One region of the Sphingomonas sp. S-NIH.Pt3_0716 genome, then DNA from elsewhere that is predicted to be linked to it. Evidence: predicted binding sites of a transcription regulator. Region 1 holds the regulator's gene; each other region holds the start of a gene.
The links. Region 1 encodes LexA, which represses DNA repair genes until DNA is damaged. Its sites were predicted from a motif close to GTTCCNCNCTTGTTCT; they were not measured.
Positions count from the first base shown of each region.

Region 2: BRX37_RS15520 (ribonucleoside-diphosphate reductase subunit alpha) is a predicted target of LexA. The motif match lies at 1,598-1,613, and genes of this name have one in related genera.
Region 3: uvrA (excinuclease ABC subunit UvrA) is a predicted target of LexA. The motif match lies at 2,054-2,069, and genes of this name have one in related genera.
Region 4: BRX37_RS27245 (DUF6771 family protein) is a predicted target of LexA. The motif match lies at 2,201-2,216, and genes of this name have one in related genera.

Region 1 is NZ_QLJK01000005.1:65,691-70,220, forward strand. It holds gene BRX37_RS05225 (ComEC/Rec2 family competence protein) at 1-1,439, shown strand, start outside; gene lexA (transcriptional repressor LexA) at 1,430-2,107, opposite strand; gene BRX37_RS05235 (molybdopterin molybdotransferase MoeA) at 2,212-3,396, opposite strand; gene moaC (cyclic pyranopterin monophosphate synthase MoaC) at 3,393-3,878, opposite strand; gene trpC (indole-3-glycerol phosphate synthase TrpC) at 3,875-4,530, opposite strand, start outside.
Region 2 is NZ_QLJK01000018.1:65,740-70,269, reverse strand. It holds gene BRX37_RS15520 (ribonucleoside-diphosphate reductase subunit alpha) at 1-1,579, opposite strand, end outside; gene BRX37_RS15515 (glutathione S-transferase family protein) at 2,198-2,854, shown strand; gene BRX37_RS15510 (fumarate hydratase) at 2,956-4,476, shown strand.
Region 3 is NZ_QLJK01000019.1:39,582-44,111, reverse strand. It holds gene uvrA (excinuclease ABC subunit UvrA) at 1-2,044, opposite strand, end outside; gene BRX37_RS15970 (autotransporter domain-containing protein) at 2,265-4,530, shown strand, end outside.
Region 4 is NZ_QLJK01000007.1:21,035-25,564, reverse strand. It holds gene BRX37_RS07070 (reverse transcriptase domain-containing protein) at 133-1,683, shown strand; gene BRX37_RS27245 (DUF6771 family protein) at 1,996-2,187, opposite strand; gene BRX37_RS07060 (hypothetical protein) at 2,335-2,625, opposite strand; gene BRX37_RS07055 (hypothetical protein) at 2,733-3,698, opposite strand; gene BRX37_RS07050 (hypothetical protein) at 4,209-4,427, opposite strand.

The sequences.
Region 1 (4,530 bases):
GCGGACAGGTGGCGGGCGCATCGGCGGGGATTGCGGTGGCGCTGGCGACCGGCGACCAGGGCGCGATTGCCGAAACGGATGCGGAGGCGATGCGGCGCAGTGGCCTTGCCCATCTTCTGTCGATCAGCGGGCTGCATGTGACGGCGCTGATCGGGGCGGTGATATTCCTGCTGTTGCGCTTGCTGGCGCTGATCCCGCGCGCGGCGCTGGACTGGCCGCTGATGCTGATCGCGGCGGCGGGCGGCGCGCTGGCGGGGATCGGCTATACGCTGCTGACCGGCGCGGAGGTGCCGACGGTGCGATCCTGCATCGCGGCGCTGCTGGTGCTGGGCGGGCTGGCGCTGGGGCGCGAGGCGATCACCCTGCGGCTGGTGGCGACCGGGGCGCTGGTGGTGCTGGTCTTCTGGCCAGAGGCGCTGATCGGCCCGAGCTTCCAGATGAGCTTTGCCGCCGTGGTCGCGCTGGTGGCGCTGGGCGAGCATCGGCGGTTCAAGGCGTTTGCGATGGCGCGGGACGAGCCTTTGCCGCGCAAGGCCGGGCGGACGGTGGCGGCGATGCTGATGACGGGCCTTGCCATCGAACTGGTGCTGGCGCCGATCGCGCTTTACCATTTTCACAAGGCTGGATTGCTGGGCGCGGTGGCCAATCTGGTCGCGATCCCGCTCACCACCTTCGTCATCATGCCGCTGGAGGCGCTGGCGCTGTGCTTCGACCTCGTCGGGCTGGGCGCGCCCTTCTGGTGGCTCACGGCCAAGGCGATCGCGCTGTTGCTAGCGGTGGCGCATGGCGTGGCGGCGAGCCCGATGGCGGTGATGCTGGCGCCGGCGGTGCCGGGCGGGCTGTTCGCGGTCATCCTGGTGGGAGGTCTCTGGTGCCTGCTCTGGCGCAGTCGCTGGCGCTGGCTGGGGCTGGGGCCGGTCGCGATCGGCCTGGCCGGCATCGCGCTGCTGGCGCCGCCCGATATCGTGGTGACCGGCGACGGGCGGCATGTCGCGGTGCTGACACCAGCGGGGACGATGGCGCTGCTGCGCGAGGGGGCGGGTGAGTATGTCCGCGACGTGCTGAGCGAGAGCGCGGGCTATGACGGGACGCTGGAGGCGATCGCGACGATGAAGCAGGCGCGCTGTTCGACTGATCTATGTGCGGTGACGTTGCCACGGGACGGGCGCGACTGGCATTTGCTGGTGACGCGCAATGCGATGCTGGTCGATCGGCCGATATTGGAGCGGGACTGCGCGGCGGCCGATATCGTCATCAGCGATCGGGGGCTGCCCTGGTGGTGCCGGCCGCGCTGGATGAAGATCGACCGCCGGCTGCTGTCGCGCACCGGCGGCCTGTCGATTGGCCTTGAAAGCGGCAAAGTTCACACCGTCCATCGGCCCGGAGACGCGCATCCGTGGATCGTGCGCCGCCGGCCCCGAACAGCCGGTCAGTTGTAGCGGCGCAGCAGGCCGGCGAGCTTGCCCTGGATGCGGACCTGGCGCGGATCATAGATCTGCGGTTCATAGGCGGCATTGGCGGGATCGAGCCGGACGCGCGCGCCTTCGCGGCGGAAATATTTGAGCGTGGCTTCAGCGTCGTCGATCAGGGCGACGACGATCTGGCCTTCGCGCGCGACATCGGTGCGCTGGATCAGCGCGAAGTCGCCGTCGAGAATGCCGGCCTCCATCATGGAGTCCCCCGACACTTCGAGGGCATAATGGTCGCCCGAGCCGAGCAAGGCGGCGGGGACGGAGAGCATGGTGTGGCTTTCCATCGCCTCGATCGGGACGCCGGCGGCGATGCGGCCGTGCAGCGGGATTTCGATCACGTCATTGGCGGCGGTCGGCAGCAGCACGGCCGGAGCCGATATCTTGGGCGTCGGGACGGCTGGTGCAGGCGCGCGATGCATCGCCTCGGGCAGCTTGAGCACTTCGAGCGCGCGGGCGCGGTTGGGCAGGCGTCGGATGAAGCCGCGTTCCTCCAGCGCGTTGATCAGCCGGTGGATGCCGGACTTGGAGCGCAGGTCGAGCGCGTCCTTCATCTCCTCGAACGAAGGGGACACCCCGCCTTCTTCCAGCCGGGTCTGAATGAAGCTCAGCAATTCCTGCTGCTTGGGCGTCAACATCGGCGGTCCTCCATGGAACGAATGAAGAACGCATAGGAAACGGAAAGGGGCAAGTCAAGCGCGTTAAACCATGCGCCGCTTTTGCCGGCCAGGCAGTCAGATAGTCAGGCGGTCAGCGGAATGATGTCGACCATGTCGCCGGCAATGGCGGGGGCTGAGCCGGCCGGCCGGCGGATCAGACAGTCGGCCAGCGCCATGGCGGCGGTGGCGGCGCTGTCCTGCGCGGTGACCGAGACGATGCCGTCGGCGGCGCGATAGGCGCGCAGATAATCGTCGCGTTCCGCCGTTGCGCCAAGCGACGCGGCAAGGCGGGCCTGCACGACCGGCGGCAGCGGCGCGCGCGATCCGGCGAGATGGCGGACCAGCGGGCAGAGGAAGAGGGTGCCGGTGACGAAAGCGGAGACCGGATTGCCCGGCAGGCCGAGGAAGATTGCGTTGCCGAGACGCCCGGCCATCAGCGGTTTGCCGGGCCGCATCGCGATCTTGTAGAAATCGAGCGTGCCGCCGGCCGCCGCGAAGGCGGGGCGGACATAGTCATGGTCGCCGACCGAGGCGCCGCCGGTCGAGACGATGATGTCGGCCTGTGCCGCCTGTTCCAGCGCCTGCGTCATGGCGGCGAGATCGTCGGGCACGATGCCAAGGTCGATCACGTCGCAGGGCAGGGCGGCGAGCAGGGCAGCGAGCATCGGCGCGTTGGACGAGGGGAGATAGCCCGACGGCGTCGGCGCGCCGGGGGGAACAAGTTCATTGCCGGTCGAGAGCAAAGCGACACGCGGCCGGGCGCCGACGGGAAGGCTGCCATGGCCGCCCAGCACGGCGAGCGCGATCTGGCCGGGCGTGAGGCGGTTACCGGCGCTGACCAGCGGCGTGCCGGCGCGGAAATCTGAGCCGAGCGGGCGGACATGCCTGCCGGGCGTCAGTATGCCGTCATGCGCGGTCAGTTTGTCGCCGTCGCGCGTGGCATTTTCCTGGATCAGGATCGCGTCGGCGCCGGCCGGCAAGGGCGCCCCGGTGAAGATGCGGCAGGCCTGGCCCGGTTGCAGGGCCGGGATATCGGCGTCGCCCGCGCTGCTGGTCGCGACCAGCTGCCACGGCCCGGCGCCTTCGGATGCGCGCACGGCATAGCCGTCCATCGCGGAAAGATCGGCCCAGGGCTGGTCGCGGCGCGCGCTGATGTCGGTGGCGAGCCAGCGACCGGCGCAGGCGGATACGGGCACATGTTCGGCCGGCAACGGATCGGCGAGGGCAAGGAGCCGCGCCTGCGCGTCCGCGACCGGCATCAGGCTCATCGGTCGCTGCTCTCCGGCGCGGTCCAGTCGCCCGACTTGCCGCCACGCTTGGCGAGCAGGCGAACATCGCCGATTATCATGCCCTTATCGAGTGCCTTGGCCATGTCGTAAACGGTGAGCAAGGCGGCGGTGGCGGCGGTCAGCGCCTCCATTTCTACCCCGGTCTGGCCGGCGGTGCGCGCGGTCGCGGTGACGGTGACGCCATCGTCGTGGAGGGCGAAGTCGATGGTGACGGCGCTCAGCGGGATTGGATGGCAGAGCGGGATCAGTTCGGCGGTGCGCTTGGCCGCCATGATGCCGGCGACGCGGGCGACGGCCAGTACGTCCCCCTTCTTGACGAGGCCGGCGGCGATCGCCTGGGCGGCGTCGGCCGCCATCGTGATGCGCCCGGCGGCCACCGCTTCGCGCGCGGTCACCGCCTTGGCCGAGACATCGACCATGCGGGCGGCACCGTCTTCATCAAGATGGGTGAGGCCGGTCATGCCCCGGTCAGCAGGTTGCGGGTCGCGGCCTCGACATCGGCCTGGCGCATCAGGGTTTCGCCGACCAGGAAGCAGCGCACGCCATGATCGGCCATGGAGCTGAGGTCGGCATGCGAGCCAAGGCCGCTTTCGGCGACGAAGGTGCAGCCGTCCGGCGCCCTGCCGACCAGCTCATAAGTGCGGGCGAAATCGACGCTGAAATCGCGCAGATCGCGGTTGTTGACGCCGATCAGGCGCGAGCGGAGCTTGAGCGCGCGCTCCAGTTCGGCCTCGTCATGCACTTCGATCAGGGCGTCCATGCCAAGGCCAAGCGCGGCGTCCTCGATCTCCTGCATCTGGCTATCTTCCAGCGCGGCGACGATGATCAGGATCGCGTCGGCGCCGAGCGCGCGGCTTTCGAGGATCTGCCAGGGATCGACGATGAAATCCTTGCGCAGCACCGGCAGGGCGCAGGCCGAGCGGGCGGCCATCAGATAATCGTCATGGCCCTGGAAATAGGGCTCGTCAGTCAGCACCGAGAGGCAGGCAGCGCCACCGGCAGCATAGGCGACGGCATGGGCCGGCGGATCGAAATCGGCGCGGATCAGCCCCTTGGACGGGCTGGCCTTCTTAACCTCGGCGATCAGGCCGAAGCCCGAACGGGCGGCATCGT
Region 2 (4,530 bases), on a different contig from region 1:
CCTTTTCTTCCTGGGTCAGGAAGTCGAGATGCTGGACCGAGCCGCCGCGTTCCAGGATCGAGTTCCATACGGCGCTCGAATCCTTGGCCTTTTCGACCAGCAGCTTTTCCAGATAGGGATTCTTCACCGCGAAGCTGCCCGAGAGCGTCTTGTGGGTGTAGATGTTCGCCGGGATCGGCTCGATACAGGCCGAGGTGCCGCCGCAGATGATCGAGATCGACGCGGTCGGCGCGATCGCCATCTTGCAGGAGAAGCGCTCCATAACGCCCTGGTCGGCGGCGTCGGGGCACGGCCCGCGCTCCTGCGCCAGCATCATCGACGCCTCGTTCACCTTGGCATTGATATGCTTGAAGATGCGCAGGTTCCACGACTTGGCCATGGCGCCTTCGAACGGGATGCCCCGTGCCTGCAGGAAGCTGTGGAAGCCCATGACGCCCAGGCCCACCGAGCGTTCACGGCTGGCGCTATATTTGGCGCGGGCCATTTCCGGCGGGGCGCGGTCGATATAGTCCTGCAGCACATTGTCGAGGAAGCGCATAATGTCTTCCGCGAAGGTCGGGTGATCCTTCCACTGATCCCAGGTTTCCAGGTTCATCGAGGAGAGGCAGCAGACCGCCGTGCGATCCTGGCCGAGATGGTCGCGACCCGTCGGCAGAGTGATTTCCGAACAGAGGTTCGACGTCGAGACCTTGAGTCCCAGGTCGCGGTGATGCTTGGGCATCATCCGGTTCACCGTGTCGGAGAAGACGATATAGGGCTCGCCGGTGGCGAGGCGGACCTCGACCAGCTTCTGGAACAGCGCGCGGGCATTGACGGTGCCGCGCACCGACTGGTCCTTGGGGCTGCGCAGGTTGAAATCACTGCCGTCGCGCACCGCTTCCATGAACTCGTCGGTCAGCAGCACGCCATGGTGCAGGTTGAGCGCCTTGCGGTTGAAGTCGCCGCTCGTCTTGCGGATTTCCAGGAACTCCTCGATCTCCGGGTGGGAGACGTCGAGATAGCATGCGGCCGAGCCGCGACGCAGCGAGCCCTGGCTGATCGCCAAGGTCAGCGAATCCATCACGCGGACGAAGGGGATGATGCCGCTGGTCTTGCCATTGAGGCCGACCGGCTCACCGATGCCGCGCACGCTGCCCCAATAGGTGCCGATGCCGCCGCCACGCGAGGCGAGCCAGACATTCTCGTTCCAGGTGTTGACGATGCCTTCCAGGCTGTCGTCGACGCTGTTCAGATAGCAGCTGATCGGAAGACCCCGACCGGTGCCGCCGTTCGACAGAACGGGCGTCGCCGGCATGAACCAGAGCTTGGAGATATAGTCATAGACGCGCTGCGCATGGTCGGCATCGTCCGAATAGGCGGCGGCGACGCGGGCGAACAGATCCTGATAGCTCTCGCCGGGCAGCAGATAGCGATCGTTCAGCGTGTCCTTGCCGAATTCGGTCAGCAGCGCATCGCGCGACGAATCCGTCACGACATGAAAGCGACGCTCATGAATCTTGGACGACGCGGACTCGGTCGCCTTGCCCTTGGCAGCCTTGGGCTCGGCCTTGTCCACCAGATCCTCGATACGCTCGTCCATTACCGTCGCCACGTCGCCGTTTCCACCTTGTTCACTATCTCGAAAGTCCATGCGAGCCCCCGATTGTTCCTGTTCCGTTCGATTCGGTCCAGCGATGCTGGGGCGCACCCTAGCATCATAGCATGAACCCGATCGGGCCGGGACAGAAATGGGGTCAACCGATCCGATCGCAAGGACAAAAGCCCCATATCGCCGGAAGCAGGTCCGGCAATGCAATCACAATCTATTGGGTGACCCCCTTGGTCCCGATACCACAGATAGTGCCACAGCCCCGCCGACACGCAAGAGGGTAAATGACAGTTCGGGGACTCGGTTCATCGACGCCTGGATTCGTTTCGTCGCTGACACGCCACCCCATAGCGCAACGACGCGCGGACTTCCAAGGGCCTTGGAAAAGACAAGGGGGGCCCATGAAATTAAAAAATAAATTTGCCTTGCCACGCAAATGCGCGCGTCGCGCGATTGGCGACAAAATCATGACATGGGGGCAGAGGCACGGACGCGACCACAATCTGTTGAATCGCTGCCTTTATCGTCCCCCTGCATATCGTCGCGCGATACGCTATGATGATGGGAAGGCTGGCGAATCCGGACGGCTCCGATGATCGGGAGGCAGGCATGATCCTCTATTACCATCCCCTCTCCTCCTATTGCTGGAAGGTGCTGATCGCCTTTCATGAAAATGGCACGCCCTTCACCCCGCGCATCCTGGAGGACGTGGCGGCACTGGCCGAATGGCAGGCACTCTGGCCGCTCGGCAAATTCCCCGTGCTGTACGACCCGGTGCGCGGCGCGACGATCGCGGAGGCGAGCATCATCGTCGAATATCTGGGCCGGCACGAACCCGGCACCTTCCGCCCGATCCCGGTCGATGGCGATGCGGCGATCGAGGTGCGGCTGATGGACCGGTTGTTCGACAATTATGTGATGGGGCCGATGCAGGCGCTGGTGGCCGACCGGCTGCGGCCCGAGGAGGCGCGCGATCCCCATGGCGTGACGGCCAATGTGGCGGCGCTGCGCAGCATCTATGCATTGCTGGAGGATCGGCTGGCGGGGCGGAGCTGGGCAGCGGGCGATCATCTGTCGCTGGCCGACTGCGCGGCGGCGCCCTCGCTTTATTATGCCGACAGGATCGTGCCGCTGCGCGCCGGCCATCCGGTTCTGGGCGCCTATCTGAACCGGCTGGAGGCGCGGCCCAGCTTTGCCCGCGTGCTGCGCGAGATGCAGCCCTGGTGGCAGAATTTTCCCTTTGCCGACGGGCCGCTTGCGTCCTGAACCGCAACCCTCTTCTGGACTCATCGTCTCAAAGGCCTATAGCCCCGCCTTGCAGGGACCTGCCGTGCAGAGGCGGGCCGCAAGAATAGGGACCAGGGTAGATGACCGTCATCAAGACCGCCGACCTCATCGAGAGCGTCGCCGACGCACTCCAGTTCATTTCCTACTATCACCCGATGGATTATATCCGGGCACTGGGTAAGGCCTATGAAGCCGAAGCCAATCCGGCGGCGAAGGACGCCATCGCCCAGATCCTGACCAACAGCCGCATGTGCGCCGAAGGCCACCGCCCGATCTGCCAGGACACCGGCATCGTCAACGTGTTCGTGAAGTGGGGCATGGAGTGTCGGCTGGACGATAATAGCCGGTCGATGCAGGAAGTGATCGACGAGGGCGTGCGCCGCGCATATCTGAACCCCGAGAACCGCCTGCGCGCGTCGATCCTGAAGGATCCCGCTTTCAGCCGCCAGAACACCAAGGACAACACGCCCTGCGTGCTGAATGTCGAGATGGTGCCGGGTAACAAGGTGATCATCGACGTCGCGGCCAAGGGCGGCGGCAGCGAAAACAAGACCAAGTTCAAGATGATGAACCCCAGCGATTCGATCGTCGACTGGGTGCTGGAAATGGTGCCGCAGATGGGCGCCGGCTGGTGCCCGCCGGGCATGCTGGGTATCGGCATCGGCGGCACCGCGGAAAAGGCCGTGGCGCTGGCCAAGGAAAGCCTGATGGACCCGATCGACATGGGCGAGCTGAAGGCCCGTGGCCCGCAGAACAAGATCGAGGAACTGCGCATCGAGCTGTTCGACAAGGTCAATGCGCTGGGCATCGGCGCGCAGGGCCTGGGCGGCCTTGCCACCGTGCTCGACATCAAGATCCACGACTATCCCTGCCATGCGGCGGGCAAGCCGGTGGCGATGATCCCGAACTGCGCCGCGACCCGCCACGCGCATTTCACCCTCGACGGGTCCGGCCCGGCCTATCTGGAAGCGCCCAAGCTCAGTGAATGGCCGCAGGTCGACTGGAAGCCGAGCAAGGAAGCCATCCGCGTCGACCTCGACACGCTGACGCCGGAACAGGTGCAGGGCTGGAAGCATGGCGACCGCCTGCTGCTGAACGGCAAGATGCTGACCGGCCGCGACGCCGCGCACAAGCGGATCGCCGACATGCTGGAGAAGGGCGAGACCCTGCCGGTCGATTTCAAGGGCCGCGTGATTTACTATGTCGGCCCGGTCGATCCGGTGCGCGACGAAGTGGTCGGCCCGGCCGGCCCCACCACCGCGACGCGCATGGACAAGTTCATGGACATGATGCTGGAACAGGGCCTGGCCGCCTGCGTCGGCAAGGCCGAGCGCGGCCCGGCCGCCACCGACAGCATCGCCAAGCACAAGAGCGCCTATCTGATGGCGGTCGGCGGCGCGGCCTATCTGGTCGCCCGCGCGATCAAGGAAGCCAAGGTCGTGGGCTTCGAGGATCTGGGCATGGAAGCGATCTACGAGTTCACGGTGGAGGACATGCCCGTCACCGTCGCCGTCGATAGCGAAGGCCAGAATGTCCACCGCCTCGCCCCGCTGGTGTGGCAGGAAAAGATCAGGAAAGAGAAGCTGCTGGAGAAGGCATGAGCTTTCGGCCTTTTGGCACGAAGATAGACTTCTATTCTCCTCTGCCGCCGGACG
Region 3 (4,530 bases), on a different contig from region 1:
ATGCTGCATACAGCGTATCAATTGTGAAGCTGGACTTGCCCGATCCCGACACGCCGGTGATGCAGGTGAAGGTGCTTAAGGGTATCGACGCGGTGACGCCGGTGAGGTTGTTGGCGCGGGCATTGTGGACGGTGAGCTTCTTGCCCGAGCCCTTGCGGCGCTTGGCGGGGACTTCGATGCGGCGGGTGCCGTTGAGATAGTCCGCGGTCAGGCTGTCCTTGTGCGCCAGCAGTTCGGGCAGGGTGCCCTGGGCGACGATGGTGCCGCCATGGACGCCGGCGCCCGGCCCCATGTCGACAATATAGTCGGCGGCGCGGATCGCATCCTCGTCATGCTCGACGACGATGACGCTGTTGCCGAGGTCGCGCAGGCGCTTGAGGGTGACGAGCAGCCGGTCATTGTCGCGCTGGTGCAGGCCGATCGAGGGTTCGTCGAGGACGTAGAGGACGCCCGAGAGGCCCGAGCCGATCTGGCTGGCGAGGCGGATGCGCTGGCTTTCGCCGCCCGACAGGGTGCCTGATGTGCGGTCGAGGTTCAGATAGTCGAGGCCGACATTGTTGAGGAAGCCGAGGCGCTCGACAATTTCCTTGAGGATGGCGCGGGCGATCTGGTTCTGCTGGTCATTGAGCGCGTCGGGCATCGCGGTGAAGAAGGCGAGCGCGTCCACCACCGAGCGGCGGGTGGAGACGGAGATGTCCTCGCCGGCGATCTTGACCGCGAGCGCCTCGGGCTTGAGGCGCGCGCCATGGCAGGTCTCGCAGGGCATGGCAGTCTGATATTTGCTCAGTTCCTCGCGCATCCAGGCGGATTCCGTCTGGAGCAGGCGGCGGTTGAGGTTGCCGATCACACCCTCGAACGGCTTCTTGACCTCGTAGCTCTTCTTGCCGTCGACGAAGCGCAGGGTGACGGGCTTGCCGCCGGTGCCGTGGAGGATGATGAGCTTCACTTCGCCCGGCAGCTCGGCCCAGGGGGTGTCGAGGGAGAAGCCGAATTCCTTGGCGAGGGAGCCCAAGACCTGCATGTAGTAGGGGCTGGGCGGGTTGGACTTGGCCCAGGGGACGACGGCGCCCTTCTTCAGGGAGAGGGCTTCGTTGGGGACGACCAGTTCGGGGTCGAACTCCTGCCGCTCGCCCAGGCCGTCGCAGGCCGGGCAGGCGCCCATGGGCGCGTTGAAGGAGAAGAGGCGCGGCTCGATCTCGGATATGGTGAAGCCGCTGACCGGGCAGGCGAATTTCTCGGAAAAGACGATGCGGTTGGCGGGGATGCCGGCATTCTTCATCTTGCCCGCGGACTGGGCTTCATCCTCGCGGCCGGGGACCACGCCCTCGGCCAGGTCGACAAAGGCGAGGCCGTCTGCGAGTTTCAGCGCCTGCTCGAAACTGTCGGCGAGGCGGGTGGCCATGTCGGCGTTGACCGCCAGGCGATCGACCACGACCTCGATGTCATGCTTGTATTTCTTGTCGAGGGCGGGGGCATCCTCGATCAGGTAGAGCTCGCCGTCGATGCGGACGCGGGTGTAGCCCGCCTTCTGCCACTCGGCCAGTTCCTTGCGATATTCGCCCTTCCGCCCGCGCACGACCGGGGCGAGCAGGTAGAAACGGGTGCCTTCGGGCAGGAGCATCACCCGGTCGACCATCTGCGAGACAGTTTGCGCGCTGATTGGCTCGCCGGTGGCGGGCGAATAGGGGATGCCGACGCGCGCCCAGAGCAGGCGCATATAGTCGTATATCTCGGTGACGGTCGCGACCGTGGAGCGCGGGTTGCGGCTGGTGGTCTTCTGCTCGATCGAGATGGCGGGGGAGAGGCCCTCGATATGCTCGACATCGGGTTTCTGCATCATCTCCAGGAACTGGCGCGCATAGGCGGAGAGCGACTCCACATAGCGGCGCTGCCCCTCGGCATAGATGGTGTCGAAGGCGAGGCTGGACTTGCCCGAGCCCGAGAGGCCGGTGATGACGATCAGGCTGTCGCGGGGCAGATCGACGTCCACGCCCTTGAGGTTGTGCTCGCGCGCGCCGCGCACCGAAATATGGGTCAGACTCATGGGGGCGTTGTTCCAGATTTGTTCCGTGGGGGCAAGGGGGCGTTGCCCGGTCGGGAGGCAAGATAGGAAGGGGGAGCGGCCAGGGGAAGATGGCCGGGCGTGGACGATGGCGCGCTGCGCCGGCCGGAGGGCGTTTCTGGTTCGGCTGCGGGGGCGTCTCGGCCTGTCTCGGGATTTCCATGGATGGCAGCGGCTATGGGATCGCACGTAGAAACGGGGCATGACCTATTGGCGGCTCCATTGGCATGCGGGCGTCCTGAGCGTGGCGGGCAGCGTCGCGGGCATGACATTGGCGACGACGGGGGCCATGGCCCAGAGCGAGACGCCCGCGGGGCGGATCATCTTCCTGGGCTGGACCGAGGGCAAGGACCATTCGGTGTGGCTGTCCGGCGTCGATCCGGGCGAGTTTTTCGTCGTCTTTCCCGAGACCGCGGAGCGGGTGGACAGTTGGACCCAGCCCGATACCGGCCTGCACCTGACGGTATCGCCCATCGTGCGGGAAAATGGCGGCACCCATAATCTGTTCGCCCATATTCGCACCGAATATGCGGAATATGACAATTTCGTCGATTCGGCCGACCAGCATCCGGGCGGCATCAATTTCCCCGATCACTGGAACCGGCCGGACCCGGAACTGCCTGATCTGGTGACGCCGGAATTGCGGCCGAACCCGGATACGGTGACGCCCGGCCTGCGCCCCTTGCCGGATACGGTAACGCCGGGGTTGCGCCCCAATCCGGATTTGATCACGCCCGGCCTGCGGCCCTTGCCCGAGACCGTGACGCCGGAATTGCGGCCGAACCCGGATACGGTGACGCCGGGGCTGCGCCCCTTGCCGGATACGGTAACGCCGGGGTTGCGCCCCAATCCGGATTTGATCACGCCCGGATTGCGGCCCTTGCCCGAGACCGTGACGCCGGAACTGCGCCCGAACCCCGATACAGTGACGCCGGGGCTGCGGCCTGATCCGGATACGGTGACGCCAGGTTTGCGGCCTGACCCCGACACGGTGACCCCGGAACGGCACCCCGATCCCGAAATCGTCACGCCCGAACTGCGGCCGGTGCCCGTTCCCATTACGCCCGAGGCGCGACCAGACCCCGATACGGTGACACCGGAAGTCCGCCCGGACCCGGATACGCCAACACCTGAAATACGGCCTGATCCTGACACGGTGACGCCGGGCTTGCGTCCTGATCCGGACACGGTGACGCCGGGTCTGCGGCCTGACCCGGACACGGTGACGCCGGGTCTGCGGCCTGACCCGGACACGGTGACGCCGGGTCTGCGACCTGATCCCGATACGGTGACGCCGGGCCTGCGCCCTGATCCGGATACGGTGACGCCGGGGCTGCGTCCTGATCCGGATACGGTGACGCCGGGCTTGCGGCCTGACCCGGATACGGTGACACCGGGCCTGCGGCCTGATCCCGATACGGTGACACCGGGCTTGCGTCCTGATCCGGATACGGTGACGCCGGGTCTGCGACCTGACCCGGATACGGTGACACCGGGCTTGCGGCCCGATCCGGATACGGTGACGCCAGGACTGCGGCCTGATCCTGACACGGTGACGCCGGGTCTGCGTCCTGATCCTGACACGGTGACGCCGGGTCTGCGGCCTGATCCGGATACGGTGACGCCGGGACTGCGACCTGACCCGGATACGGTGACGCCGGGACTGCGTCCTGACCCGGATACGGTGACGCCGGGACTGCGTCCTGATCCGGACACGGTGACGCCGGGCTTGCGGCCTGATCCGGATACGGTGACACCGGGCTTGCGACCTGATCCGGATACGGTGACACCGGGCTTGCGTCCTGACCCGGATACGGTGACGCCGGGGCTGCGGCCTGATCCGGATACGGTGACGCCGGGCTTGCGACCCGATCCGGACACGGTGACGCCGGGTCTGCGGCCTGACCCGGATACGGTGACGCCGGGCTTGCGGCCTGACCCGGATACGGTGACGCCGGGTCTGCGGCCTGACCCGGATACGGTGACGCCGGGCTTGCGGCCTGACCCGGATACGGTGACGCCGGGGCTGCGGCCTGACCCGGATACGGTGACGCCGGGTTTGCGGCCCGATCCCGATACGGTGACGCCGGGCCTGCGGCCTGATCCCGATACGGTGACGCCGGGTTTGCGGCCCGATCCCGATACGGTGACGCCGGGTCTGCGGCCTGACCCGGATACGGTGACGCCGGGGCTGCGACCTGATCCGGATACGGTGACGCCGGGCCTGCGGCCTGACCCGGATACGGTGACGCCGGGCTTGCGACCCGATCCGGATACAGTGACGCCGGGCTTGCGACCTGATCCCGACACGGTGATACCGGGCTTGCGTCCTGACCCGGATGTAGGCGGGCCGACCGTGCGGCCGATACAGCGGCCGCGCCCCGAGACGCTGCCGCCGATCGCGCCGACCGGTGTCGCGCCGGGCCGCGATGAGCGGCGCCCGATGCTGATGACCGCCGATGAGGTCT
Region 4 (4,530 bases), on a different contig from region 1:
CCCTCGCATACGCGCTGTAGCAACTGCGGCGTAAGAGTTAATGTCTGCGCATATCATACGCGCCATGATTTTCCGTTATCTCATGGTGACTGGAAGGGAGACCCCGTGCCACCGGCTCATATTTTTGGACCGATGAGCTTCGTAAAGTTGCCGCCACAATTGACGACTGAAGCAAGTTTTCTTGCTTATCTTGGCGTCAGTCCCGCGGAGCTGAGCGTCATTAGGTGGTACGCCGGCAGGATGTACCATAACTTTGACATCAAGAAGAGGTCGGGCAAGTCGAGGGTTATCAATGCACCCGATTATCGACTCAAGATGCTGCAGCGAAAGATCGCCGATTTGTTGACGCCTCTCTACCGGAGGCGCAACCCCGTTCACGGGTTCGTTATCGGTCGGTCTGTGAAGACCAATGCTCAGTCCCATCTGGGCAGCAAGTTCATCGTCAACTTGGATTTGAAGGATTTCTTCCCGTCCATTTCGTACGGACGTGTGACGGGTGTGCTGCGCTCGCTTGGTATGAAGCGGGAGATTGCGGAGGCGATCGCGACTATATGCTGCTTGAATGGGACGTTGCCCCAAGGGGCCCCTAGCAGTCCGATCTTGTCCAATATGGTTTGCTTCCGCATGGATAGGAGGCTGCGGGAGTTCGCTAAGGACGCCCGTTGCATTTACACCCGCTATGCGGACGACCTGAGCTTTTCCAGCTACCAGCCGCTAATGGGATTGTTCGAAACGACACCACCGGCATCAGGGCATTTCTCACCGGATCTGTTGTCGGAGAAACTCAAGCAGATTTTCAGCGGTAATGGGTTTGTGCTGAACCCAGACAAGGCTCACTATGCGGATAAGCATTCGCGCCGCACCGTGACAGGCATCCGGATTAACGAGGCTCTCAATGTCGACCGGCGGTTTGTGAGGAATTTGCGGGCGGCCCTTTACTCTGTTGAAACGCTGGGACTGGCCGCCGCCCAGGCAAAATTCAAATCCTCGCATGGTGGTAAAGCTGACGTCGGCCAGCACTTGCAAGGCAAGGTATCGTGGCTGGGATACATCAAAGGCGCATCTGACCCGGTCTTTCGCAGTGTCGCATCCCGTTTCAACGCTGCATTCCCGCCGCTCGCGCTCGACATTTTGCCCAGTCCCCAGGAAATACGAGAACGATCAGTGTGGCTGATTGAGCATTGGGAAACAGGGGGTGACCAAGGCACGGCTTTCTTCATGAAAGGCGTTGGCCTGGTTACGGCAGAACATTGCGTATCGCCGTCCGGGCTAGTCGAGCTTTATCATCCATCGAAGCCGTCGAATAAATTCCCGGCGTATGTGAAGCATCGTTGCCCAAATCGAGATCTGGCGGTTCTCGACCATGCAATCCCAAGTAACGAGTTCTATGAGCTCGAGACCGCCGCCAAGGCGGCCGCGACAGGTGAGGCCACGACCGCGATCGGGTATCCCGGCTACGGCCCCGGCGATAGACTGAACATCCGACCTGGTGCGGTTACATCCCTGCCAACCAAAAGCGCGGTGAAGATGGTGGAGGTTCAGCAGATGCTGACACCGGGGATGTCAGGGGGGCCATTGCTGGATGTGGATGACCGCGTTGTTGGCGTCGTTCACAAGGGTGGCCATGATCATGGTCGGCAGCTCGCCATTGCCATATCTGAACTGCATGCTTGGCTGCCCTGACCAGGTCCGCCGTTCAGCTAATCGCGCAGGCGCCGAACCAGTCGTTTCCAACTAGCTTCGCTGTTCATCCAGTCAGGCCGGTCTGGCTGTCGAGGCGTTGGAGCAAATCGTTCAGGATGTCCCCGACAGCGCGTGCAGCGCAGGTGCGATCCGACGGTTTCCATAGCGGTGTTCCAGCAATGCGCGAGGAACCAGCGGTTGAGTTTTTCAGCATCGATTACTCCTGAGTGGCCGCATTTGCAGATGATGAAAAGATTGGCGTTTCGGTGGGCATAATCGCCGAGGTTTCGCAGGGGGACGTTCGCCCCCACGTCAAAGGGGAAGGGTCATATGCCTGCGATCAAAGTGAGGCGGCTGACGTTCCATGGCCACGATAATTGTTTGGGCCAGTTCTACAGCAGCTTGCTCCCGCAACCGTTCGTTTGGCGCCGTCAGTGCCACTCGTGCCCACCCAGGGGCGTTAAGAAGGCTCTGCGCGAGCCAGAGAGAATCGGGCTGTGTCATGTCCGGCGATATGCGAACAAAAAGAGAACATGGCAAGAGCCTGTTCTTCGGCAAACGAGGTTGATGGATGGGCTTGGACTAGCCGAAAGGGGGCGGTCCCTCATCCCGGTGCAGCAACAGGTTACGCTGAGGACGTGCCTATTTTTGTCAGTCGTCGGCAAGGAGAGACGCGAAGCCGTGGATCGTGAATGGCATGGCGGCGTCAGGCACCTTCGCCTCGCTTGGAACCTCATGCATGAGTAGCAGCATGCCCTCATGTGGAAGATAGGCGCAGCCGAAGCCCTCCTCCCGTCGCTGTTTTGCGGCTTCGAGAACAGCTGCGCGGTAGGCGTCATGAACCTTATTTCCGACATGCAGCTTGGTGAGATCGATGAAGCCCAGTGCATCGCCATTCGGGCCCTCTTCGCTGACGCCGAAGATCATGGTTTCATCGGGCATTTCGAATCCTCATTTCATTTCGCGAACATTCGCGAAGTGTGTTTCCAAGCATGACGACGTCGGCGCGCGGGGCCTCAATGATCATCTGGTCGCGCGCTATTGCGCCTTTAATCGCGGCCTCGACCGCGAGGCATAGCAAAGCTGTGCTGTTCGCTTGCATCTGGATCTGTGCGGCCTTTCGGCTTGATGACTAATTCGAACTTGATGTCGCTCGCCTGCGAAGCGATCCCGCGAGTAACTGCCTCAGATAGGTAGGTTCCCTCCGCATCGCCCCCGGTGATTTCAGATTCCCGATCGAGGCCATTGGGCACTGGCTCTAGCGCTTGTGAAGCAAGGCGTTCCAACCGCGCATCTAATGCTGCGGCGCCAGGGCCACTGGCTCGCGCTAAAGTAGCCCCTAAATCGATCCCTGCTCGATGGAATTCTGACACTCGCTCATAACGGCCGACGGCTGCCATGGCGATGTCCTGCTGACCCAGGCCGTCCTTCTCCAGCGTTCGGATGCCCATGCTGGATACGAGCTCCTGAGCGGGCTTGGCGATCGCCATGCCTCGGCTGACACTCAGGGCTCCGCCTCGGCCGATCAGTTCGAGGCCACGCGCCTCTTCCTGAGTGGCGACGTCGTAGAGGATCATCCGGGCCTTTTCATTTGGCGAAAGGGCCCCATTCGCCGCCTCGTAGATTTCTGCACGGACAAAGGCGCGTTCGGTCGCCGCAAAGCGGTGCTCATTGAGAGGCATCCCGGCATCGCCAAGGGTCAGGACCGCGCGTTCAAGGGCTGGATCAACAGCGATCGTTGCGTCGCGGTAGCGAAGCTTGTCCTGAACGGTCCGAATTTCAGTGGCGGCGCGGACCAACTCAGCAAGCGTCAAAGTCCGGAAAGGGCGATACTCTTCCGCCTGAGGGCCGGTGGCCATCTCCAGCCGCGCCAAATCGAACGCTTCAACGCCGGAAGCTGCGGCTGTCTTCGCCGCAGCGCCTATGGCAGCCGTCGTGGCATTCTGTCGTTCCTTCGGCATCGCGTGCCGTTCAGGCGCATCAGACAGCCATTCCTCAATTGCTCTGAAGTCCATTGTAATGCTTCCCTGCAAGACCGGGAGTAATTGTCTCAGACCGATTGGGCAAATTCCAGACCCCCTTCACCACAGGTTGCATTGAATATGGAACAGGCCGCTTCGAATCTTACGGAAAGCGGCTTATGCGCCGCAGTTATCGGCGGCGTTGGATTGAACCGATGGGCTGGCCAGGCTAGTCCAATGGGGGACTATTCTTTATGGACTTCAGTGCTTCCGATGCAAGATAGAGTTCGTCTTGGGCTGCCTCCCATTCACGGCGGGCTTCATCCCAGCGCCGCTTAGCGATGAGCAGGCGATCTTGCGCTTCCTGTTGTTTATTCCGTGCACGGGTGCGGATGCGTTCCCCCGTTCGGCTTAGCGGCAACCGATAGACGTCGTTGTCGGTCAGCTTTCGACCGCACGACTTTGGGCTATGTTGATTGCGTATGTGGGCCCATGATCCTTGCAGCTTGTGGACGGAATTACCGCAGCGCTTGCAAAACCATTCGCGCTCAATGCGATCGGCCCTCACAGCAGCACTCCGATCATCAGGCCGACGAGCATCCATGTGAGGCCGGTCATGACTTGCACGGGATCGCGCCAGTATGCGCGTTCAATTATGGCAGAGCTGCCGCTGGCCACATCCCTGAGATCGTCGCGACACCCGGGATAGGGATATTCCTCATCCAGATGGTTTGCGAGACGTTCGAACGCGGCTTTCTTGTCGGGGGGAATATTCCCGGGCATGCTTTCCTCAATCGCTATCGGCTATACGATAGTAATCGTCGGATTTCCCGGCGAGACCCTCGTTGAGCTTTTGCACTGGTCTGCAGCAGGACCGCGGGTTCGG